Regions from separate parts of the Pseudoflavonifractor intestinihominis genome, predicted to be linked through region 4. Evidence: predicted binding sites of a transcription regulator. Region 4 holds the regulator's gene; each other region holds the start of a gene.
What was found. Region 4 encodes HrcA, which represses chaperone genes, less so after heat shock. Its sites were predicted from a motif close to TGTTAGCACTCNNNNNNNNNGAGTGCTAACA; they were not measured.

Region 1 (5,816 bases), on a different contig from region 4:
GCCGACGGTGGGGTTGACCGAGCACTGCACATGTTCCCCGTAGATGGCGCTGTCGTGGCAGCGCATACACTTGATGCAGGGGACGACATCGTCGCTGCGCCCCTCGTTTGCCTTTTTGATCAGGTCGATATCCGCGATAAAGCCCCGGGTGATCACCACATAGTCGGCTTTGCCGTCTGCGATGATGGCGTCGGCGTCAGAGAGCTGCTGGATGCCGCCCACGGTGCCGATGGGCACATGGAACTTCCCGGATTTTTTGAAGGCCTCGGCGATGTAGACGTTGGGCAGAGGGGGGAGGTAGCTGCAGGGATGGGTCCAGGTCATCCAGGTGGGATTGTGCATGCCGCAGCTGATCTGCAGCAGATCGGCGCCGGCGGCCTGGAAGCGCTCGCCGATGCGGATGCCCTCCGGGATATCAATGCCGCCCTCCTGAAATTCCGTGCCGGAGAACCGGACCTCAATGAAGAAGCCGGGGCCGCATTCGGCGCGGATGGCCTTGATGATCTCGCAGCAATAGCGGCATCTGCCATCGGTGTCCCCGCCGTATTCGTCGGTGCGCTTGTTGGTAAAGGGGGACAGGAACTGGGCCACCGGCATGCTGTGGCCGAAATGGAGCAGCACGCCGTCAAAATCGGCGTCTCTCAGGGCTGCGGCGGCCTGCACAAAGTACCCCTTCAAACGCTCCATCTCGGACACGGGCACCTGCCGGCCGGGCATACCGCTGAGCAGGCGGGCGCCGTCGCTCACCGCGTAGTCTTCCGGGAACACGCCCAGCAGCTCCATCGACGCTTTTGCGCCGTAGAAATGGATCCGGTTGGCCAATTCGGCGATGGCTTTTGTGTGATTCTTTACGTACAGATCCCAGCTCAGATGGATGCCGTTGTCAAACCCGGGGGTGACGCTTGCGCCGGTCACCGTGACCACGGCGGCGCCGGCCCGGGCCCGGGCCTCCCAGTATCTCATAGCCTCTTCAATGGGCCAGAGCTCCCCATGGGTGGCGCTGTGGATGTTGGACGGGCCGCAGACAATATGGTTCCGGAAGAGCTGAGGGCCGACCCGCATGGGGGTCATTACATGGGGGAATCGCATATCCAAATTCCTTTCTCCTGTTATTAAGAACACGTATCTCTTAATTTAGAGCGAAGGATCGATCAAGATCTTGATCTGGCCCCGTCTGCCCTCGGGCAGGAGCCCCTTTTCGGCGCAGTCCTCCAGGCTCACCACGGAAGTCACCATCTTGGGGAACCTGATCTTGTTGCCCGCCAGCAGGGTCAGATACATCTCCACCTCATCTTCCGTGTAGATGAAGGACATATCGATGTCGATCTCCGTGATCTGGTAGCGGCCGGGGACCACGGGCATGGGCTCCATGGAGGAGCCGGCGATCATGACCTGGCCGCCGGGCTTCACGCAGGAGTAGACCAGATTTGCGATGGAGGAAGAATTGCCGGCGCACTCGTATCCCACGTGGGCCAGCTGGCCGCCCAGGCACTTTTTGGACCTCGTTGCGCAGGTCGTCGCCGGTGAGCTCTTTGGCATTGACGAAATAGTCGGCGCCATATTCCTGGAGCAGCGGCCACTTGGCGGGATTGGTACCCAGGGCCACGATCTTGCCGGCGCCCGCGGCCTTCAGCAGCTGGATGGCGGCCAGGCCGATGGGGCCGGTGCCGCTTACGACCACATTGTCGCCCATGCGGAACTTGGATTTCCGGATGGCGTGGAGGGAGACACAGATCACGTCAAAAAGCACGGCGTCCTTCAGGTCCACGCCCTCCGGCACCTTGACGATGATGGTATTGTTGGCATGGCACACCAGCATGTACTGGGAATAGCCGCCGTCGGGGCCGCCGATGCCGTTTGTGCGGGGGAAGCCGTTCAGGCACAGGTTGGTGAGTCCGCGCTGGCACTCGGGGCACATTTCAGGGCAGGCCTTGGGGGGACCGCACAGCACCCGGTCGCCCACCTTGAAATCGCCCTTGACGTCCGGGCCGATGGCATAGATGGTGCCGACGTTTTCATGGCCAAGGACAATGGGAGGAGCCGGAGGAGTGCCGGTGCAGTGGTTAAAGGCCTCCACATCAGTGCCGCAGATGCCGCAGTAGTTGATCTTGACCACCATCTGACCGGGACCGGGGACAGGAATAGGGCGTTCCTCGATGGTCATCTCCTGCTTTCCGGTAAAGACCGCGCATTTCATAGGGGGGGACTCCTTTCGTTAATTGGATAACAATAGCTTTCCATATTTCCGGCGGGATGTCCAATTCCGTATGGCGGCCATCCATGTAAAAACGGAATAGATCAGGCGCGGGGAACAAAAAATTGCCGCACCTTGCGCAGGTGCGGCAACCCTCGGGGGGACACTATGCTTTTGTCAAGAATCTGGACATGTCGTCTGCGATCTCCTGGATCAGCTTGCTGGCAGAACTGTTTTTATATGCAACGCAGATCCCGTTGCCCACGCCTTCCCCAATGGGGAGAAAGAAGATGTTGGGATCTTGCTGCAACTGGATGGTGTTGTCAACAAAAGCATATCCGGCGTTTGTCTCCACGCCCAGAAGCAGCTCCTCAATGGAAAACGCGTATTGGATGCGGCTGGGGGGGATATTCAAGTCCCGGCACATCTGCATGGTGTGCCTGTACCCAATGGGGGACTCCTCGGGGGAGATGACAAGGAGCGTCTCCTCCTCCAGCCCCTTCAGGACGTCCATACAGGCCGACGCTTTGGGATTGAAGCGGTTGATGGCGATGACGCTGTTTCCCGAGGGCATGGTGAGGCAGGTGATGTCCTTCATTTCCGAGACGTCGAACGTGAGCGTGATGATGATGTCGTACAGGCCGTTCTGCAGCCCGTTGCGGAGGCTACGGAAGCTGCTCTTCTCGATTCTGAACCGGACGGAGGGGTACTGGCTTTGAATGACGGCCAGGGCGTTGTTCAGAAGCTGTCCCTCCAGTATGCCGATGGAGATGCTGTCGAGCTGCTGCGCTCTGGCTTTTGCGCCCTCGCAGGCGGCGGCGACCAGGTCCGGTACGTTTTTTACGGCCTCATAAAAATATTTTCCCGCGTCCGTCAGCTTGACTCCCCGCCCCTGGTGGACAAAGAGCTTGCACCCCACTTCCTCCTCCAGCTTGGCGATCTGCCAGCTCAGATTGGGCTGGGAGATAAACAGGTGCTGGGCCGCCCGGGAGAAGTGCTCATAAGAAGCTGTGCAGATGAAATATTGGAGCATTTCAATTGTCATCACACATCACCTCTGAATATTCATTGCATATCACGCCGTTCCACAGGGCGGACGGGGCCGCAGGAGGCGCGTCCGGACCGGAGCCCCCTGGTCTGCGCCCCTTCGGCGCGAAGCCCGGAGCGGACGGGCCCACTTATGGGGAACCATGCAGATCCGGTATGAGTCGGTCTGTATTCTGCAACAATGAGGCCCCTGCATTTTACAGGCGCGCTCCACGCCCGGTGGATTTTATAAAAATTATATCAGGGAAGGGGGCGGATTGCAAACAGCGAAAGGCCGGGGCTGCGGGGGACTGGAGGGGGAACGGACGGCCCGGTCAACGCCGCCATATCGAGGGAGAGCTTTTAACGCTGTGCGGAATTATCGGAGCCTATACCCTCCTTGGGCCCGGCGGGAGAAATCGCATATTTTATGAACAAACATGATATCCTTTGTAAACGTTAGCAGTCTCCTATTGACAGCGCTAAACCGTGGTGCTATAACATAGTTGTTCCAAGAGAGGAGCCCAAAAGGTTCCTCCCCGCAGGGCAAAGAATAAGTGATACGAATGGAGGAATGACTTATGTTGCCCAGCATTTTTGGTGAGAACCTGTTTGATGATTTCTTTGATGATGACTTCGGTATGTTCCCCGTGTGGAACGGCCGCAGCCCTCTGTATGGCAAGCACGCCAAGAACCTGATGAAGACCGATGTGCGGGAGACCGAGAACACCTACGAGGTGGACATCGACCTGCCCGGCTTCAAGAAGGATGAGATCAACGTGGACCTGAAGGATGGCTACCTGACCGTCAGCGCCGCCAAGGGCCTGGATAAGGACGAGAGCGACAAGAAGGGCAAGTACATCCGTCAGGAGCGCTACGCCGGCGCATGCAGCCGGAGCTTCTACGTGGGCGATGTGAAGCCCGAGGATGTGTCCGCCAAGTATGAGGACGGCATCCTGAAGCTGTCCATGCCCAAGCAGGGCAAGCAGGAGCTGCCCAAGAGCTCCACGATTGCCATCGGGTAATCCGGTAAAAAGAGAACAGGGGCGCTGCCGCGCAAGCGGCGGCGCCCCTGTTTTGTGTCTCGGGGGAAGGGCTCAGAGGGAGAGCCCGGAAATATACCAGACGTCCTCCTTGAGGACCATACGGATGGTCACGGGCTGGGCCTCGCTGCCGTCCCAGCTGAAGTCGGCGTCCACCGTGCAGCTGTCCTTTGCGCTGTTGAAGTCGTAGGAGCGGGGGGTGATACGGATGGACTGGAGCAGTTCCTCGGTCCGCTGCCCCGCGTCGCCGAACAGGCCCAGCGCGGCCACCAGCCGGTCCAGGGTGTCGCTGGTGTCCTCGATCCCCAGCAGCTCCATGGCGCTGAGGATGGGGCCCGAGACGGTGGGGTCCACACAGGCCAGCATCTCCTCCATATCCAGGTTCTGACAGGCGGCCTCAAACCGGGAGAGGGTGTTCTTCACGCCCGACGAGGCGCAGCCGCTCAGCAGGCAGAGGGTCAGGACGGCGGCCGCGGCCAGAGCGGCCAGACGGATCATTTTCTGTCTCATAGGACGGTTTTCCTCCTGTTGTGGTGGGTTCCCGGGCGGTTTTTGGGCGGACGCGGGGGTTAGAGCGGCCGGTGCTTGTCCAGGAAGGGCGTCTCTCCCTTCAGCTGGATCTCCGTGGAGAGGGGATACCGCTCCACGTACTGCCGGAAGCCGCTGCCGTAGGCATCATCCCGCATGAGGGTGTTCAGCTCCTCCCGTCTGGCGGCCTCGGGCTCCCCGATCAGATAGATGTACTGGATCTCGCCCCATTTGGCCATACCCTCGTAGATCTCCAGCTGCCGGTCCTTTCCGTAGAGACGGAGGATCTCCTTCTGGTCCCAGTTCAGGTACTGCCAGATGTGGATGAGCTCGTGGGCGATGGTCATGGTGGACTGCATCCGGGGCGCGCCGTTTTCCACCAGGATGGAGTAGCCGTCCTTGCTCCGGATGGCCACGCCCAACACCCGGCCGTCAAAATCGCCGGTGGGCACAAAGCGCTTGCCCAGCCGCCGGTGGAGCTTTTTGGCGTTGACCATCTCCACACGGACTGGCGCGGAGATGGTTACGCCGAAGAACACGTTCAGGTTCTCCACAACGGTGCGGTAGATCTCCCGGAACTCCTCTTCGGTCTTTACCGCGGTTTTGCTGCACGGCATGCACCGCTCCCGGCCGTCGGCCAGGACCTCGTACTCCGTGCCCGTCAGAATGGCGCCGCAGAAGTCGCAGCGCCGGGCGCCGGCCAGGTCGGTCATTCTGCCGGACTTGATCTGTTCGGCGGTATCCCGGCCGTCCCGGGCCTGCTTGAGGCCGCTGCCGCCAAAGCCCAGCGCCCGGAGAAAGTCCAGCGTGCCGTCCACATCCAGCTGCTCAGGCACCTGAGTGCCGCCGTAGAGCAGATAGTAGCGCAGGTGATAGGGCTTGCGCTCCAGGCGAGAGCCGCTCTCCGCCCTGGCCTGGTCGGGCTCGAAGGAGAAGGATGCGGACGAGCTGAGGTGGGCCACAGGCTCCTCTTCCTCCCGCCGGGAATCGGGCGCTTCGGCCTGCTCCTGAGGCTGCTCCGCCGT
Region 2 (5,816 bases), on a different contig from region 4:
CCGGAGCTTTCGGAGCGGGCCGTTCTCTTCCACCTCCGGGGCGGTATTGACTATGCCGTTCTGTCCCCACGCCACCGGGCCATGATGGCCGCAATGTGCTTCTCCCTGCGCAGGAAGCCGGCGCGGCAGAGGTCCGCTGAGGACCAGGCGCTGCTGGAGACTTACGGAAAACAGGTGGACTTCACGGATCTCTCTGCGCTGGCTCCCATCGTCAGAGAGATCCTGCGCGGATAAGATATGTTGGGAAAGAAGTGCCTTCAACCAGAGCGGCCGATGGGCATCTGATCGCGTACAGGGGTCAGTGATCCAAACCCGTTAGCAGCTATCCCCAAAATGGCATTGAGTGATTTTCAGATACTTACAGTCTGAAGAATTTACGACCAGAGTTCTTGTGGTCACGACTGAAAAGTGGATACATAAACATGATCAGCCCGCCGGCTCCGAAAGGAACCGGCGGGCTGATATTCTGCCTATCAAACGCTGAATTGGTGTAGATTTGGTGTAAATCGGGGACACCAGCCACAGAAGATCCAGCGGTATCAAGGGTCAGCGGCTATTTTTTAGTACATGCCGCCCATGTCGGGAGCAGCGGGAGCAGCGGGAGCGGCGGGCTGGGGCTTGTCGGCCACCAGGGACTCGGTGGTCAGCAGGGTGGCGGCGATGGAGGACGCGTTCTCCAGAGCGGAGCGGGTCACCTTGGTGGGGTCCACGATACCGGCGGAGATCATGTCCACATAGGTCTCGTTGTAGGCGTCGAAGCCGTAGCCCACCTTGTCGGCCTTCTTCACGTTCTCCAGCACCACGGAGCCGTCGATGCCGGCGTTGGTGGCGATCTGGCGCATGGGCTCGGTCAGGGCCTTGGCAATGATGCGCACGCCGGTCTTCTCGTCACCCTCGGTCTCGGCGAGCAGCTTCTCCACGGCGGGCACGGCGTTGACATAGGCGGTGCCGCCGCCGGCCACGATGCCCTCTTCCACAGCGGCGCGGGTGGCGTTCAGGGCGTCCTCGATGCGGAGCTTCTTCTCCTTCATCTCCACCTCGGTGGCAGCGCCCACACGGATGATGGCCACGCCGCCGGCCATCTTGGCCAGACGCTCCTGGAGCTTCTCACGGTCATAGTCGGAAGTGGTGGTCTCGATCTGAGCGCGGATCTGGCCGACGCGGGCCTTGATGGCCTCGCTGTCGCCGGCGCCGTCCACGATGATGGTGTTCTCCTTGGAGACCTTCACCTGACGGGCACGGCCCAGCATATCCATGGTGGCCTCCTTCAGCTCCAGACCCACCTCGGAGGAGATGACGGTGCCGCCGGTCAGGGTGGCGATATCCTGGAGCATCTCCTTGCGGCGATCGCCGAAGCCGGGGGCCTTGACGCACACCACGTTCAGGGTGCCGCGCAGCTTGTTGACGATGAGGGTGGACAGGGCCTCGCCCTCCACGTCCTCAGCGATGACCAGCAGCTTCTTGCCGGACTGGACGACCTGCTCCAGAATGGGCAGCAGCTCCTGGATGTTGGAGATCTTCTTATCGGTGATGAGGATGAGGGCGTCGTCCAGGACAGCCTCCATCTTCTCGGTGTCGGTGACCATATAGGGGGTGATGTAGCCCCGGTCGAACTGCATGCCCTCGACCACTTCGCTGTAGGTCTCGGCGGTCTTGGACTCCTCCACGGTGATGACGCCGTCGTTGGAGACCTTCTCCATGGCCTCGGCGATCAGCTTGCCGATGGTCTCGTCGCCGGAGGAGACAGCGCCCACGCGGGCGATGTCGGCGGTGCCGTTGACCTTCTGGCTGTTGGCCTTGATGGCGTCAATGGCGGCGGTGGTGGCCTTGGCAATGCCCTTCTTCATGACCATGGGGTTGGCGCCGGCGGCCAGGTTCTTCAGACCCTCGCGGATGATGGCCTGAGCCAGCAGGGTGGCGGTGGTGGTGCCGTCGCCGGCCACGTCGTTGGTCTTGGTGGAGACCTCCTTCACCAGCTGGGCGCCCATGTTCTCAAAGGGGTCCTCCAGCTCGATCTCCTTGGCGATGGTCACGCCGTCGTTGGTGATCAGGGGAGCGCCGAACTTCTTGTCCAGCACCACGTTGCGGCCCTTGGGGCCCATGGTGATCTTCACGGTGTTGGCCAGCTGGTTCACGCCCCGCTCCAGAGCGTGACGGGCCTCTTCGCCGTAGCAGATAATCTTAGCCATAATGAAAAACCTCCAATTTGTGAGATAAGTTCAGGGTGAAATGCGTCCCATCACGGGGCTTGGCAGCCGGGACGCCGGAGTGACGCTTCACACGCCTCGCGGCGGCGCAGCGCTTCTTGTTACTCGACGGTGGCCAGGATGTCGCCCTGACGGACGATGGTGTACTCCTCGCCCTCAACCTTGACCTGGGTGCCGGAGTACTTGCTGGTGATGACCTTGTCGCCCACCTTCACGGTCATGACGACTTCCTTGCCGTCCACCATGCCGCCGGGGCCGACGGCGATGACCTCGGCCACTTCGGGCTTCTCCTTGGCGGAGCCGGTGAGGATGATGCCGCTCTTGGTGGTCTCCTCGGCCTCCACCATCTTGATGATCACGCGATCAGCCAGGGGTTTGAGATTCATAGCTGGTTCCTCCTTGCATATATGAAGCATATATTTGTAAACTATCTCATGTCTTAGCACTCATTTTACCGGAGTGCTAACGCATCTATAATAATAGCTTTGGAACGCAAAATGTGCAAGTAAAAAAACGCTGGATTTTCACCCGAATTTCAGGTAAAATCCAGCGTTTTTAAAAATAGCTCACTCAAAATACTGAAAGCTCCGTTTTTCTCACTCTAACGGGATGCTGCAGAAAATGAGTGCTCGCAATTGTTAGCAGTCTGTAAACTTTCACGCCAAAATACGTCGGAGGGGTAAAAAAAGTTGATTTTCTTCCCGGACAGCCGGACCGTAAAGCTGCGGGAGCGCATGACCTCGCCGTCCACCACGGCCACCAGCTCCTCCGGGGAGGTGAAGGAGATCTCCTGACAGTGGAAGTCCCGGATGACCTGGGGACATTGGCGGTAGAGGCCCTTGGCGTACTTGCCCACCAGGCGGAAGAAGGTGAAGCGGCTCACCTTGGGCACCACCAGCATGTCCAGCACGCCGTCATCGGGCTGGGCGTCTCCCACGGGCATGAAGCCGCCGCCGTAGTACCGGCCGTTGCAGATGCAGATGATGGTGCTCAGGCCGTCCAGGGTCTGGCCGTCCACGCGGATCTGGGTGGGGCGGGTCAGGCCCTTGAACACATTGACCACCAGGGACAGGATGTAGGCCCCCACGCCGGACACCAGGGGCAGCGCCTTGTATTTATACACGTCGGCGGCCACCCGGGCGTCCACGCCGGCGCAGATGACCCCCAGACCCAGCTTGCCGTTGCAGTCCATCAGATCCAGGGCGGCCTGGGGCCCCTCCGCCAGGGCGGCCAGGTCGGAGAAACGGGCCCGGTAGTCCTTCCCAAAGATCTTCAGAAAATCGTTGCCTGTGCCCTTGGGCACGTTGGTGACGGCGGCGTTGTCATATCCGGCGGCGCCGTTGACCACCTCGTTGAGGGTGCCGTCTCCGCCGCAGGCATAGATGCGCACCGGCGCTCCCGTCTGGGCGGCGGCCCGGGCCAGGGTCTCCCCGGTGCCTGCGCCGCTGGTAAAGGCGATCTCGTAGTCCAGCCCCTTGCCGCCGAGAATCTCTCTGATCTGGGCGGTGAGGGCGTCGGTGCTGCCGTGTTTTCCGGCAGCGGGGTTGATGATGAACAGGTGCTTCAAAGCACGCTCAGCTCCTTATGAAAAAGTAGAGGAGACAAGCTGGACCCCGGCGGCACGGTAGTAGGCGGGGGAGTCGTTGGCGGGCCAGAGGAGGATGCGCTGCTCCGGCCGGGCGATGCGGGCCACCATGGCGGCCACCTCGCTGCGGGTGATGACAGCCTCAGGCCGGAAGGTCAGTTGCTTGTCGCTGCCGCTGACAATGCCCTTGGCGTACAGGGCGTAGATGGAGCTGGCGGCAAAGTCGCCGCCGGCCACGTCGGGGATGGAGGAGGCCACCCGGCCGGCGTCGTTGACGTCGTCCGCCTCCCGGACGGGGGCGGTGGCGGCCAGTACCAGGGCCAGCTCGGCCCGGGTGATGGGCCGGGTGTAGCTGCTGAAGGTGGTGTCGGTGATGATGCCGTTGGTCAGGCAGTAGTTCACCGCGTTGGTGTACCAGGGGTCGCCGCCGCTGGAGAAGGTCCTGCCGGCGTAGGTGCTGTCCAGCACGGCGGCCATCTTCAGGGCCTCGCCCACGGTGAGGGTGCTGTAGGGCTGGAAGGTGCCGTCCCCCGGGCCCTCCATCAGGCCCAGGTTATAGGCCAGGTCCACCCACAGGTCGAACCAGTCCTTGCCGGACACGTCGGAGAAGGCGGCGATGCGGCCGGAGCGGAGGGAGAAGGATGCAAAGGGCACCCCCAGGTTGGAGAGCGCCTGGGGCAGGGAGGAGAGGCTGATTCGGGCGCTGTCCCGGTCGGCCCAGCGGATCACGATCTCCTTGCCCTTTGTCCCCTGCTCCACGGTGATGGAGCTGGCGCCGGTATACAGCTGGTGGGAGGCACCCTTCTCTCCGGGTACAGGCACCACGGACAGCAGCTCCCACACGCCCTCCCGCCGGGCGATGTACACCCCGCAGTCCACCGGGGTCAGGCTGTCGTACAGAGGCTCCAGCAGCCACAGCCCGTCCTGCCGCAGCAGGCCGTACTTGCCGTCCTCCTTCACCCGGGCCACGCCCAGGGAGAAGTCGGAGGCCTCCTCAAACCGGAGGGGAATGGATACGATACCCGAGGCGTTGACGTAGCCCCACGTGGAGCCGTCGGTGGCGGTGGCCATGCCCTCGGTGTAGGTGCCTTTGATCTCCAGCGCCAGGGCGGCGGGGGCGGCCAGGGAGAGGGCAAGCGCCAGGGACAGGAGGAGAGACAGCTTGCGGACGGTTCGTTTCATTTCAGACTCCTTTTTGTGACAGCCTCCCGGTGTGGGGGGCTGGCTTACCGCTTGTTGTACTGGAACAGGTCGCACTTGATCATGCCGTTGTACAGCTTGCGCTTTTTGTCGGCGGTGCGGCCGAAGGTGCGCTCGAACTCGGTGTGGGAGGACAGGACGGACACCCGCCACCCGGCAGGCAGCCCCCGCACCGCCTGGCCAAAGGCCTCATACAGGCCCTCAGCCTCCCGCTTCTCCATGATGCGCTCGCCGTAGGGGGGATTGGTGACCACCCGGCCGTAGGGCTCGCTGCGGTGGAAGCGGGTGGCGTCGGCCACGTCGAAGCGGACCAGGTCGTCCACTCCGGCCTTCTCCGCGTTGGAGCGGGCGATCTCCACCGCCTTGGGGTCGATGTCGCCGCCCCAGATGTCGTATTGGCCGTCAAACTCCCTGTCCATGGCCTCGCTGGCGGCGTCCATCCAGGCCTGTGAGGACAGCCAGGGCCACTTCTGAGCGGAGAAGGACCGGTCCAGGCCGGGAGCCCGGTTCCTGGCAATGAGGGCGGCCTCGATGGCGATGGTGCCCGAGCCGCAGAAGGGGTCGCAGAAGGGGTCCCTGCCCCGGTACTGGGACAGCATCACCATGGCGGCGGCCAGGGTCTCCCGCAGGGGAGCCACCACGCCCACCGCACGGTAGCCCCGCTTGTGGAGCCCGGCGCCGCTGGTGTCCAGCATGATGGTGGCGGTGTCCTTCATGATGGAGAACTGGATCTGGAACAGGGGGCCGTTCTCCGGCAGGGTCTCCAGCCCATAGGCCTTGCCCAGCCGGGCGGCGGCCGCCTTCTTCACAATGGACTGGCAGGC
Region 3 (5,816 bases), on a different contig from region 4:
CCGTCGTCGTGGTAGAGCACCGACAGGGACGAGCAGGGCGCGTCGGTGCTGGCGCTTGTGGGGACCACCGCCACCGGCTTGCCGCCGTAATAGGCCAGGGCCTTGGCGGTATCCAGAACCTTGCCGCCCCCCACGCCCACCACCACGTCGGCCTCCAGCCGGGCCATGGCGGCCTTCATGCGCTCGATCTCCGTCCTGGAGCACTCGCCGTCAAAACACTCGAAATGGACCTCGCAGCCGCCGGCCCGGAAGCCCGCCTCCAGCCGCTCCCCCATCCGCTCGTAGCCCGACCGGCCTATGAGCACAAAGGCCCGCTGTCCCAGCGGGCGGATATGGGCGCCGATCCGGTCCAGCTCCCCCTGTCCCTGAATGTACTTTCCCGGTGCAATGATGATGTTGGCCATATGTCAGCGCTCCTCACTGTACGGCGGCCTGGCCGCCGCGCTTTTCTGCTATATCAAAGCACCCTGAGTATATATTTATGATAATTATTTGTCAATCTTTCGCCGGGATTTTTTACAATTTTCCCCTGCTTCCCCGGCGGACAGCCCATTGACAACCGGTGCCGCCGCGCATAAAATGGAAAAAACACACGTCCGGGAGGGACCAGATATGACATTGGAAGCGCTGCGGTACGCCCTGATGGGGATATCCGCTTATCGGAATATGATGGACGAGCCCCTGATGAAGGAGGTCTCCGCCCTGCTGGAGGCCATTGGCGGCGGCCGGGGCGGCGAGGCCCTGGAGCGGTACTCCGGCGTGTTCTACCGCCTGCGGCAGGAGGGGTATGAGACTCTGGGCGGCTGGCTCCACGACAAGCTCCGCTATGAGGACGGCCCCTATCCCCGTCTGGTGGAGCGGGGCGGCGAGGACAAGGAGCTGACCGCCGCAGCGGAGCGGGATGTGGAGGTGCTCAGCCAGCTCTCCGGCCTGAGCGGCGGGCTGATCCTCAGCAAGATCGGCGCCCTGCTGCCCCCCGATGCGGCCACGGTCCCCGCCAAGCTGCCCCGCTGGAGCGGCGGCGTACCCTTTGACTTTGCCTCTCTGACCGAGTTCTACCGCCGCAGCGGCGCGGGCCTCTTTGCCCGCAACCGGGCCTTCCTGTGGGAGGAGGGCGCCCTGCGCCCGGTGGACAACCCGGACTGCACCGACGGCGCGGAGCTCATCGGTTACGAGCGGCAGCGGGACAAGGTCATCGCCAACACCCGGGCCATGATGGAGGGCAACCTGGTCAACAACGTGCTGCTCTACGGCGACCCGGGCACCGGCAAGTCGGTGACCGTCAAGTCCCTGCTCACGGTGCCCGGCTTTGAGGACCTGCGGCTCATCGAGGTGCGGAAGGAGGAGCTGGGCGAGCTCCACGACCTGATCCCCACCCTGGCGGGCCGGCGGCACAAGTTCATCCTCTTTATCGACGACCTGGCCTTTGACCAGGACGACAAGACCTACTCCGTCCTCAAGACCATCCTGGAGGGCGGCCTGGAGCGCCGTCCCGCCAACGTGGCGGTGTACGCCACCTCCAACCGCCGCCACCTGGTGCGCCAGACCTTCTCCGACCGGGCCGGGGACGAGGTGGACCGCACCGAGACCATCGCGGAGAAGACCTCCCTGTCCGAGCGGTTCGGCCTGCGCATCCCCTATCTGGCGGTGGGCAAGCCGGAGTTCCTGGACATGGTGGAGCGGATGGCCGACCTGTACGGCGTCTCCATGGACCGGGACACCCTCCGGGCCGAGGCGGTGAAGTTCGAGATGCACCATCCGGGAAGGACGCCCCGCACCGCCCGGCAGTTCATCGCCAGTCTCAGCATGTAATCTGTCCTCTTCGGGGGCAATTTGTAAATTTTCTTTGAACCCCCTTGAAAATTACAGTACGAAGGATTATCATAGCGTTAGCACTCAGAAGTTCCGAGTGCTAACGCTATGTTGTTGATACGCATCTTTTTATATATGGAGGCAGATATCATGGAAAAGAAACAGTTTCAGGCGGAATCCAAGCGCCTGCTGGACCTGATGATCAACTCTATCTACACGCACAAGGAGATTTTCCTCCGTGAGATCATCTCCAATGCCAGCGACGCCATCGACAAGCTGGCCTACAAGTCTCTCACCGATGACAAGGTGGGCCTGAACCGGTCCGACTTCAAGATTGTCCTCACCCCCGACCAGATCGCCCGCACCCTGACCATCAGCGACAATGGCATCGGCATGACCAAGGAGGAGCTGGAGGAGAATCTGGGCACCATCGCCCGCAGCGGCTCCCTCCAGTTCAAGCAGGACATGGACCAGGACAAGAAGGCCGACGTAGACATCATCGGCCAGTTCGGCGTGGGCTTCTACTCCGCCTTCATGGTGGCCGACAAGGTCACCGTCACCAGCAAGGCCTACGGCTCCGATCAGGCCTGGCGCTGGGAGAGCGAAGGCGCCGAGGGGTACACCATCGAGCCCGCGGAGAAGGCCGGTGTGGGCACCGACATCGTGCTCCACATCAAGGCGGACACCGACGACGAGAAGTACGGCCAGTACCTGGAGCAGTACCGTCTGGACGACCTGGTGAAGAAGTACTCCGACTACATCCACTACCCCATCCAGATGCTCATGCACAAGTCCCGCCAGAAGGAGCGCCCCGCCGACGCCGGCGAGGACTACAAGCCCGAGTGGGAGGACTACGACCAGTGGGAGACCCTCAACTCCATGGTTCCCCTGTGGCAGCGGCCCAAAAACGAGGTGACCGCTGAGGAGTACAACAACTTCTACAAGGAGCACTACGGCGACTGGGAGGACCCCATGTCCGTCATCCACGTCCACGGCGAGGGCCAGGTGGAGTACAAGGCCATGCTCTACATCCCCGGCCACGCCCCCTATGACTTCTACACCCGCGAGTACGAGAAGGGCCTTCAGCTCTACTCCTCCGGCGTGCTCATCATGGACAAGTGCGCCGACCTGCTGCCCGACCACTTCCGCTTTGTCCGCGGCGTGGTGGACTCCGCCGACTTCTCCCTCAACATCTCCCGTGAGGTGCTCCAGCACACCCAGGTGCTGAAGATCATCGCCACCAACCTGGAGAAGAAGATCAAGGCCGAGCTGCTCAAGCTGCAGAAGGACGAGCGGGCCAAGTATGAGACCTTCTGGGCCGCCTTTGGCCGTCAGATCAAGTACGGCGTGCTGGAGGACTACGGCATCCACAAGGACATGCTCAAGGACCTGCTCCTGTTCCACTCCTCCAAGGACGGCAAGCTGACCACCCTGGCCGAGTACCGCCAGCGGATGCCTGAGGACCAGCAGTATATCTACTACGCCTGCGGCGAGAGCGTGGACCAGATCGCCCGCCTGCCTCAGGCCGAGCGGATCCTGGACAAGGGCTATGAGATCCTCTATCTCACCGAGGAGCCCGACGAGTTCATCATGAACGGCCTGGGCGCCTGGGACGAGAAGTCCTTCAAGCCTGTGACCGACGAGGACGCCCTGCCCCAGACCGACGAGGAGAAGGCCGCCTCCGAGAAGAAGGCGGAGGAGAGCAAGGACGTGCTCACCTTCGTGAAGGAGACCCTGGGCGACAAGATCAAGGAGGCCCGGGTGTCCAAGATCCTGAAGTCGGGCGCGGTGTGCCTCACCGCCGACGGCCCGGTGACCATTGAGATGGAGAAGTACTTCTCCCGCATGGACCCGGAGCGTGCCCAGGGCATGAAGGCCCAGCGGGTGCTGGAGCTCAACCCCGACTCGGGCGCCTTCGCCGCCCTGCGGGAGGCGGTGGACTCCGACCCGGAGAAGGCCAAGAAGTACGCCGAGCTGCTCTACGACCAGGCCCTGCTCATCGCCGGCCTGCCGCTGGAGGACCCTGCCGCTTACACCGAACTGGTGTGCAGCCTGATGAAGTAAATCGGAAAACAGAATGCCGCCCCGGCGCCGATGGCGCCGGGGCGGCGTTTTCTATGCTGTGATTACCCCTCGTAGGGCTTGTCTGTCTCGATGTAGACGCCCAGCTCAGCGCTCCAGCTCACGTTGAAACCCAGCGCCTGGCCCAGGTCACGCAGCTTGTAGTAGGTGTACCCGCCGCCGGCGTCGTCGGTGAGCAGGATGGCCTCCAGAGCGGCGGCAGAGCCGTTCACGTTGGTGGTAGCGGTGGAGTCCTGATAGCTCCGGTTGCCGCTGAAGGGGGTGGACATCTCAGAGCCGTTGGCGGTGTAGGCCTGGCCGGTAACCAGGTTCACCGCGCCGTCCCAGCCCACGTTGAACTGAGCGGCGGTGCCGTTGAGGGCATAGGCCACGTCACGCACCTTCACATAGTTGGTGTCGTTGCCCTTCTCGTCCTTCAGAGCGTACATCTGGAACTCCACGGCCACGCCGTCCACCTTCACGGACTGGGTGGAGGCATAGGCGGTCTTGGCGGGGGTGGGGGGCGTGACGCCGCCGCCGGTCCAGACGGCATAGGTCACGTATTCGCCGGCGCTGTCATAGATGCTGGTCAGAGTACCCCAGTCAAAGGTCTCCTGCTTGAGCTGGAGGGGCTTACCGTACTGATCCTTAAACTGGGAGACAAGGGAGCTGGCCGCAGCCGTATCGTCCATATACACCCGGAATCCCTCAAAGGCGGGCTCATCCCGCTCCACCAGGATGCTGCCGCTGTTCAGGGTATAGCTGTCGTTTACAGTCAGGCCGGTGGTGGTGATAGAGCCGCCGGTGAGGGTCAGCTTGAAGCAGGAGAAATAGGTTGAGGTGATGGCGGCGTCGGTCAGCGCCAGGTCGCCCAGCGTGAGCTGATGGCAGGAGAGACTACCCCCGCCCTGGATGGTCACCGTGGGCTGGTCCTCCAGGGTCTTGCCCATCTTATAGATGGAATCCATGGTATTGACGCTGTTGCTCGTGCCGCTGGTCAGCACAAGGGTGAAGGACTTGTCCAGATTACACAGCTGGAAATAGCCGCTGTCGCCATAGGGATTGTCAGGGGTTGCGATGTTAAGCCCGTTGAAGGTCATGGTATAGTTGCCGTCATAGCTCCAGCCGGCGCCGCTGGCAGGGACGTCATAAGAATAAAAGGTTTCGCCGAAGCGGAAGCCCACCCGGGTTTCACCCATGGCATCCGCCAAGGCAGGGACGGACAGCCCCAGGGCCAGAGCCATGGCCAGAAACATGGATAGAAATTTTTTCCTCATAAAAATACCTCCCATTCCCATATCCTGCGGCGTGAGCTGTTCCGCAGGACATAATTTCCTGTATTTTATACTTTTTCTAAATTTAAATCAATAACATAAGTTAATAGAAACTGGAAAGCCGAGAAACATTCGAAATAAAAATTTCCCTTGGAGCGGCTTGCGCTCCAAGGGAAATTTTGTTTATTTTCTCTCTTCTTCCAGCTGGCCGTCCCGGCCGCTCTTGCGGCTGTGCCGCTCATAGCTGCGGTAGCCATATCCATAGCCGTACCCGTAGCCGCCGCCGCTCTCCTTCACGCCGTTGAGCACGCAGCCCATCAGGGGCGTCCGGCTACTGGAGAGCAGCTGAATGCTGTCCATAATGTGGGGCACCTGGGCTTTGCCCGCACGCACCACATATAGAATTCCGTCGGCCAGAGTGGCCATGGCGGTGCTGTCGCCCAGCAGGCCGTTGGGCGGCGTGTCGATGATGACGTAGTCCGCCTCATCCCGCAGGGTCTTGAACAGCCCGGACAACCTGCGGGACTCCAGCTGCCGTCTGGGGTTGTCCAACGCCTTGTCCCCGGCCAGCACCCGCACCCGGGTGCCCTTCAGGTCCACCAGCGCCTCCACCGGATCGCTCTCCCGGCTCTGGAGCAGCTCCGCCATGCCCTTGGAGGGCGCGGTCAG
Region 4 (5,816 bases):
CAACTGGGTGTTCATCTTCGGCAACCTGGGCGCGCCCCGGCTGGGCGTGGTGGGCGCCGCCGTGGGCACCCTGCTGGCCCGGATGCTGGAATTTGCCGTCATGGTGACCTACGCCGCCCGCAGCCGCCGCTTCCCCTTCAAACCCGCCCTGGTGTTCCGCCCCGGCCGGGAGCTGCTGGCCCGGTACATTCGGTACTCCACCCCGGTGGTGCTCAACGAGACCCTCTGGGGCCTGGGCACCGCCCTCTACCCCACCATCATGGGCTATATGGAGGGCTCCACCGAGATTCTGGCGGCCTACGCCATCTCGGGCAACATTGAAAAGGTGTGCACGGTCATCGTCTTTGCCACCGCGGGCACGGCGGCCATCATCATCGGCCGCGAAATCGGCGCCGGCCGGATGGACACGGTCTACGACACCGGCCGCACCCTGAACACCCTGGCCTTTCTCTCCGGGCTGGTGGTGAGCGTGCTGGGCATCCTGGGCACCCTGTTCTTCATCAGCCCGGTGGTGTACCCCAACTTCGGCCTGTCCAGAGAGGCCCAGAGCATCGCCACCATGATGCTGCTGGTCACCTTCGCCTTCCTGTCCGTCCGCTCCTTCAACACCACCAACATCGTGGGCGTGCTCCGGGGCGGCGGCGACGTGCGGGCCGCCACCCTCAACGACCTGCTCCCTCTCTGGTGCTTCGCCCTGCCCCTGTCCGCACTCTTCGGGCTGGTGCTCAAGCTGGACATCTTCTGGGTCTATCTGGGCATCTCCCTGGAAAACGTGCTGAAATTCTTCATCGGCCTTTGGCGGTTCCGCTCGGGGGCCTGGATCCACGACGTGACCCAGGTCAGCTACCGGAAATCGCCGGAATGATTCTCGTGCCGGGCCGCCCGGCGGAAAGGAGCTCCCCATGAAGGTCACCGTCCTGATGGAAAACACCTCCCCCGACTGCCTGCTCCACGAGCACGGCCTGTCCCTCCACCTGTCCTATGAGGGCCACAGCGTCCTGCTGGACGCGGGCTCCTCCGGCCGGTTCACGGAGAACGCCGCCGCCCTTGGCGTGGACCTGTCCGCCGTGGAAAAGGCCGCCCTCTCCCACGGCCACTGGGACCACGCCGACGGCCTGGCCGCCTTTTTCGCCTGCAACGCCACCGCACCGGTGTACGCCCGGCCCGCCGCCCTGCTGCCCCGGTACCGGGAGAAGGACGGCAGCTACGACGGGGTGAGCCCCGCCCTCATCGAACAGTTCCGGCACCGCTTCGACCTGGCCGACGGACCCCGGGACCTGCTGCCCGGACTCCACCTCATCCCCGACGCGGTGGAGCACGAGCAGTCCCTGGTGGCCGAGACGGCCAAGGGCCTGGTGGTCATGAACTCCTGCTGTCACGCCGGGGCCGGGTATATTGTAAAGGATATCCTGTCCCGCTTCCCCGGAGAGCGGGTGTACGCCATTCTGGGCGGGTTCCACCTGATGGGCAGCGGCGGCACCGCCACCCTGGGGGTGGCCCCCGGCATTGTCCGCAACCTGGCCCACTGGCTCACCGACGAGCTGGGTGTGGCACAGGTGTACACCGGCCACTGCACCGGCGGCCCCGCCTTTGCCCTGCTCCAGGAGGAGCTGGGGGAAAAACTGACCTATCTCCGGACCGGCCTGACCCTGGAATTCTGAATCGCCCCATCTGCCGCCGCGGCAGGGACGGAACTTCCGCCTCTGCTGCGGCGGTCTTTTTCCCTTCTCCGCCGGTTCTTAGCAATCTTTCCTCCCATCTGCTTTCCCTGTTCCCAAATTTTTTCTGTTCACAAATCATTTACAACCAACCTATTGACAATATCGGGGGATGGTGGTACATTTACGTTAGCACTCAGGAAGTATGAGTGCTAAAACAAGAAGGGAGGCAGCACGATGGATCTGACAGACCGAAAGAAACGCATTCTGCGGGCTATCATTGATAACTATATCGAATCGGCGGAGCCGGTGGGCTCCAAGACCATCGCCGAGTCCTCCGGACTGGATGTCTCCTCCGCCACCGTCCGCAACGAGATGGCCGACCTGGAGGCCATGGGCTACCTGGAGCAGCCCCACACCTCCTCCGGGCGCATCCCCTCCCCCAAGGGCTACCGGCTCTACGTCAACGAGCTGATGGACGACTACCGCCTCTCCGTCCAGGAGACCCAGCGGATCAACCAGGCCCTGCGGATGAAGATGCAGGAGCTGGACCGGGTCATCGACCAGGCGGGACGGATCGTCTCCCAGCTGACCCAGTACCCCGCCTTCGCCCTCTCCTCGGGCATGGAGCGGGTGACCATCAAGCGGTTCGACCTGCTGATGGTGGAGCGCAGCGCCTTTATCATCGTGGTGATGACGGACACCAACGTGGTCCGCAACCGGCTGGTGCGGCTGCCTACTGATCTGAGCGAGCCCCAGCTCCAGCTGCTCAACACCCTGCTCAACACCACCTTTACCGGACTCACCCTGGAGGAGATCACCCCCGAGCTGATGCGGGTGGCCCAGCACGCCGCCGGCGACTCCTACGGGCTGATCAGCCTGGTGGTCTCCTTTGCCATCGAGGTCCTGGAGGAGCTGGAGCACCGGAAGGTGCACACGGCGGGCATCGCCCATCTCCTCGAGCACCCCGAATACCGCAGCCTGGAGAAGGCCCAGACTCTGATGAGCTACCTCTCCGAGGACAACGACCCCAGCCGCTTCCCCGTCCCCAAGGACAACCCCATGAGCATCCTCATCGGCCCGGAAAACGTAGCCGACGCCCTGAAGGACACCAGCGTGGTGGTGGCCAGCTATGACATCGGCGAAGGGATGCGGGGCGTCATCGGCGTGGTGGGTCCCACCCGTATGGATTACGCCAAAATCACCGCCCGCCTGTCCTATCTGGCCCAGGGCCTTTCCAAGCTGTTCGGACAGAGCGAGCTTCCCCCCGTGGAAGAGAACCATGACGGCAAGAAATAGGAGTGAGCACATAAGCTATGAGTAAAAAGGATAAGGAAAAGGAGCCCGTCTCCCAGCAGGAGACCCCCCAGGCCCCCCAGGAGGAGGCCGTGTCCCAGGCCGGAACGGCTGACGCCCCCGACAGCGCCCAGCTGACCGCCGCTCTGGAGTCCGCCGAAAAGGCTATGGCCGCCCTGAAGGAGAAGGAGGACCAGTTCCTCCGCCTGGCCGCCGAGTACGACAACTACCGCCGCCGCAGCCAGAAGGAAAAGGAATCGGCATGGAACGACGCCAAGTCGGAGACCGTGCTGGCCTTCCTCCCGGTGTACGACAATCTGGAGCGGGCCCTCAAGCAGGACACCGCCGACGAGGCCTTCAAAAAGGGCGTGGAGATGACCATGACCCAGCTGCGCGACATCCTCAAGAAGCTGGGCGTGGAGGAGATCCCCGCCCTGGGTCAGCCCTTTGACCCCAATCTCCACAACGCGGTGATGCACGTGGAGGATGACTCCGTGGGCGAAAACACCATTGTGGATGTGTTCCAGGCCGGCTTCAAGTCCGGCGACAAGGTGGTCCGGTTCGCTATGGTAAAAGTGGCGAATTAAAGAGAAGCGCTGAGCCGTCGTGAGCAGCCCGGATGGACCGGAGCGAGGGCGCGAAACCGAAGGGCCGCACAGCGGGCCTGTTTCAAGCCTGAGCCGCAGGGAAGCCGGGTGTCGCGAACAGGCGAAGCGTGACACCACCCATTCCACTCGTTAAAAAACAATTTCGATATATTGGAGGAAAAACACTATGTCTAAGATTATTGGTATCGACCTTGGTACAACCAACAGCTGCGTCTCCGTCATGGAGGGCGGCGAGGCCGTCGTCATCCCCAACGCGGAAGGAAACCGCACCACCCCCTCTGTCGTCGCCTTCTCCAAGGACGGCGAGCGTATGGTGGGCCAGGTGGCTAAGCGCCAGGCCATCACCAACCCCGACCGCACCGTGATGTCCATCAAGCGCCACATGGGCACCGACTACAAGGTGGACATTGACGGCAAGAAGTACACCCCCCAGGAGATCAGCGCCATGATCCTTCAGAAGCTGAAGGCGGACGCCGAGGCCTATCTGGGCGAGACCGTCACCGAGGCGGTCATCACCGTCCCCGCTTACTTCTCCGACTCCCAGCGTCAGGCCACCAAGGACGCCGGCCGCATCGCCGGTCTGGACGTGAAGCGTATCATCAACGAGCCTACCGCCGCTTCCGTGGCCTACGGCATCGATAAGGAGAAGCAGGACCAGAAGATCATGGTCTACGATCTGGGCGGCGGCACCTTCGATGTGTCCATCCTGGAGATCGGCGACGGCGTCATCGAGGTTCTGGCTACCTCCGGCGACACCCACCTTGGCGGCGATGACTTCGATCAGCACATCATGAACTGGATGGTGGACGAGTTCAAGAAGGAGTCCGGCATCGACCTGTCCGGCGATAAGGTGGCCATGCAGCGCCTGAAGGAGGCCGCCGAGAAGGCCAAGATCGAGCTGTCCGGCGTCACCTCCACCGCCATCAACCTGCCCTATATCACCGCCGACGCCACCGGCCCCAAGCACCTGGACCTGACCCTGACCCGGGCCAAGTTCGATCAGCTGACCGCCGACCTGGTGGAGCGGACCGCCGGTCCTGTCCGTCAGGCTATGAGCGACGCCGGCCTGTCCTCCTCCGACCTGTCCAAGGTCCTGCTGGTGGGCGGCTCCACCCGTATCCCCGCCGTGCAGGACATGGTCAAGAAGCTCACCGGCAAGGAGGGCTTCAAGGGCATCAACCCCGATGAGTGCGTGGCCATGGGCGCCGCCATCCAGGGCGGCGTGCTGGTGGGCGACGTGAAGGGCCTGTTGCTGCTGGATGTCACCCCCCTGTCCCTGGGCATCGAGACCATGGGCGGCGTGATGACCAAGCTCATCGAGCGCAACACCACCATCCCCGCCAAGAAGAGCCAGATCTTCACCACCGCCGCCGACAACCAGACCTCCGTGGAGGTCCACGTGCTCCAGGGCGAGCGTGAGATGGCCCAGTACAACAAGACCCTGGGCCGCTTCAACCTGGACGGCATCGCTCCCGCCCGCCGCGGCGTGCCTCAGATCGAGGTCACCTTCGACATCGACGCCAACGGCATTGTGAACGTGTCCGCCAAGGACCTGGGCACCGGCAAGGAGCAGCACATCACCATCACCTCCTCCACCAACATGTCCAAGGAGGACATCGACAAGGCCGTCCGCGAGGCCGAGCAGTTCGCCGCTGAGGACGCCAAGCGGAAGGAAGAGGTGGACGTGCGCAACCAGGGCGACCAGATGGTGTACCAGACCGAGAAGGTCATGGAGGACCTGAAGGATAAGCTGTCCGCCGAGGACAAGAACACCCTGGACGCCGCTCTGAACAAGCTGAAGGACGCTCTGAAGGGCACCGACACCAACGCCATCAAGACCGCCACCGAGGAGCTGGGCAAGGCCTTCTACCCCATCAGCGAGAAGCTGTACAGCCAGGCTGGCGGCCAGCAGGCCGGCCCCGGCCCCGACATGGGCGGCGCGGGCTTCGGCGGCGCTCAGGCCGGCCAGAGCGATAACGGCGACCCCAACGTGGTGGACGCCGACTACAAGGTCGTGGACGACGACAACAATAAGTAATTTCAACTGGGATATCAGGCGGGGGCTTGTCCCCCGCCGTTTCCCGCGTAAAGAGGTGAACTCCCATGCCAGATCAGAAACGGGATTATTATGAGGTCCTGGGCGTGTCCAAGAGTGCGTCGGACGACGAGATCAAGAAGGCCTACCGCAAGCTGGCCAAGCAATACCACCCGGACCTGAACCCCGGCGATAAGACCGCCGAGGCCAAATTCAAGG

Region 1: the regulator HrcA is predicted to act here: its motif matches at 3,678-3,708, upstream of WMO64_RS09890 (Hsp20/alpha crystallin family protein).
Region 2: the regulator HrcA is predicted to act here: its motif matches at 2,645-2,675, upstream of WMO64_RS01055 (co-chaperone GroES).
Region 3: the regulator HrcA is predicted to act here: its motif matches at 1,888-1,918, upstream of htpG (molecular chaperone HtpG).

Annotation. Positions count from the first base shown of each region.
Region 1 covers NZ_JBBMFK010000014.1:78,639-84,454, reverse strand. Annotated here, with positions in the region: gene WMO64_RS09910 (FAD-dependent oxidoreductase) at 1-1,089, opposite strand, end outside; gene WMO64_RS09905 (hypothetical protein) at 1,135-1,314, opposite strand; gene WMO64_RS09900 (zinc-dependent alcohol dehydrogenase) at 1,289-2,197, opposite strand; gene WMO64_RS09895 (LysR family transcriptional regulator) at 2,361-3,239, opposite strand; gene WMO64_RS09890 (Hsp20/alpha crystallin family protein) at 3,802-4,245, shown strand; gene WMO64_RS09885 (hypothetical protein) at 4,318-4,773, opposite strand; gene WMO64_RS09880 (hypothetical protein) at 4,833-5,816, opposite strand, start outside.
Region 2 covers NZ_JBBMFK010000001.1:219,306-225,121, forward strand. Annotated here, with positions in the region: gene WMO64_RS01045 (flavodoxin domain-containing protein) at 1-234, shown strand, start outside; gene groL (chaperonin GroEL) at 561-2,189, opposite strand; gene WMO64_RS01055 (co-chaperone GroES) at 2,309-2,593, opposite strand; gene WMO64_RS01060 (diacylglycerol/lipid kinase family protein) at 2,809-3,774, opposite strand; gene WMO64_RS01065 (S-layer homology domain-containing protein) at 3,790-4,974, opposite strand; gene WMO64_RS01070 (THUMP domain-containing class I SAM-dependent RNA methyltransferase) at 5,019-5,816, opposite strand, start outside.
Region 3 covers NZ_JBBMFK010000013.1:39,104-44,919, forward strand. Annotated here, with positions in the region: gene WMO64_RS09215 (glycerol dehydrogenase) at 1-404, opposite strand, end outside; gene WMO64_RS09220 (ATP-binding protein) at 613-1,812, shown strand; gene htpG (molecular chaperone HtpG) at 1,963-3,876, shown strand; gene WMO64_RS09230 (stalk domain-containing protein) at 3,939-5,150, opposite strand; gene WMO64_RS09235 (tyrosine-protein kinase domain-containing protein) at 5,331-5,816, opposite strand, start outside.
Region 4 covers NZ_JBBMFK010000005.1:27,315-33,130, reverse strand. Annotated here, with positions in the region: gene WMO64_RS04420 (MATE family efflux transporter) at 1-865, shown strand, start outside; gene WMO64_RS04415 (MBL fold metallo-hydrolase) at 903-1,661, shown strand; gene hrcA (heat-inducible transcriptional repressor HrcA) at 1,896-2,957, shown strand; gene grpE (nucleotide exchange factor GrpE) at 2,975-3,541, shown strand; gene dnaK (molecular chaperone DnaK) at 3,729-5,600, shown strand; gene dnaJ (molecular chaperone DnaJ) at 5,666-5,816, shown strand, end outside.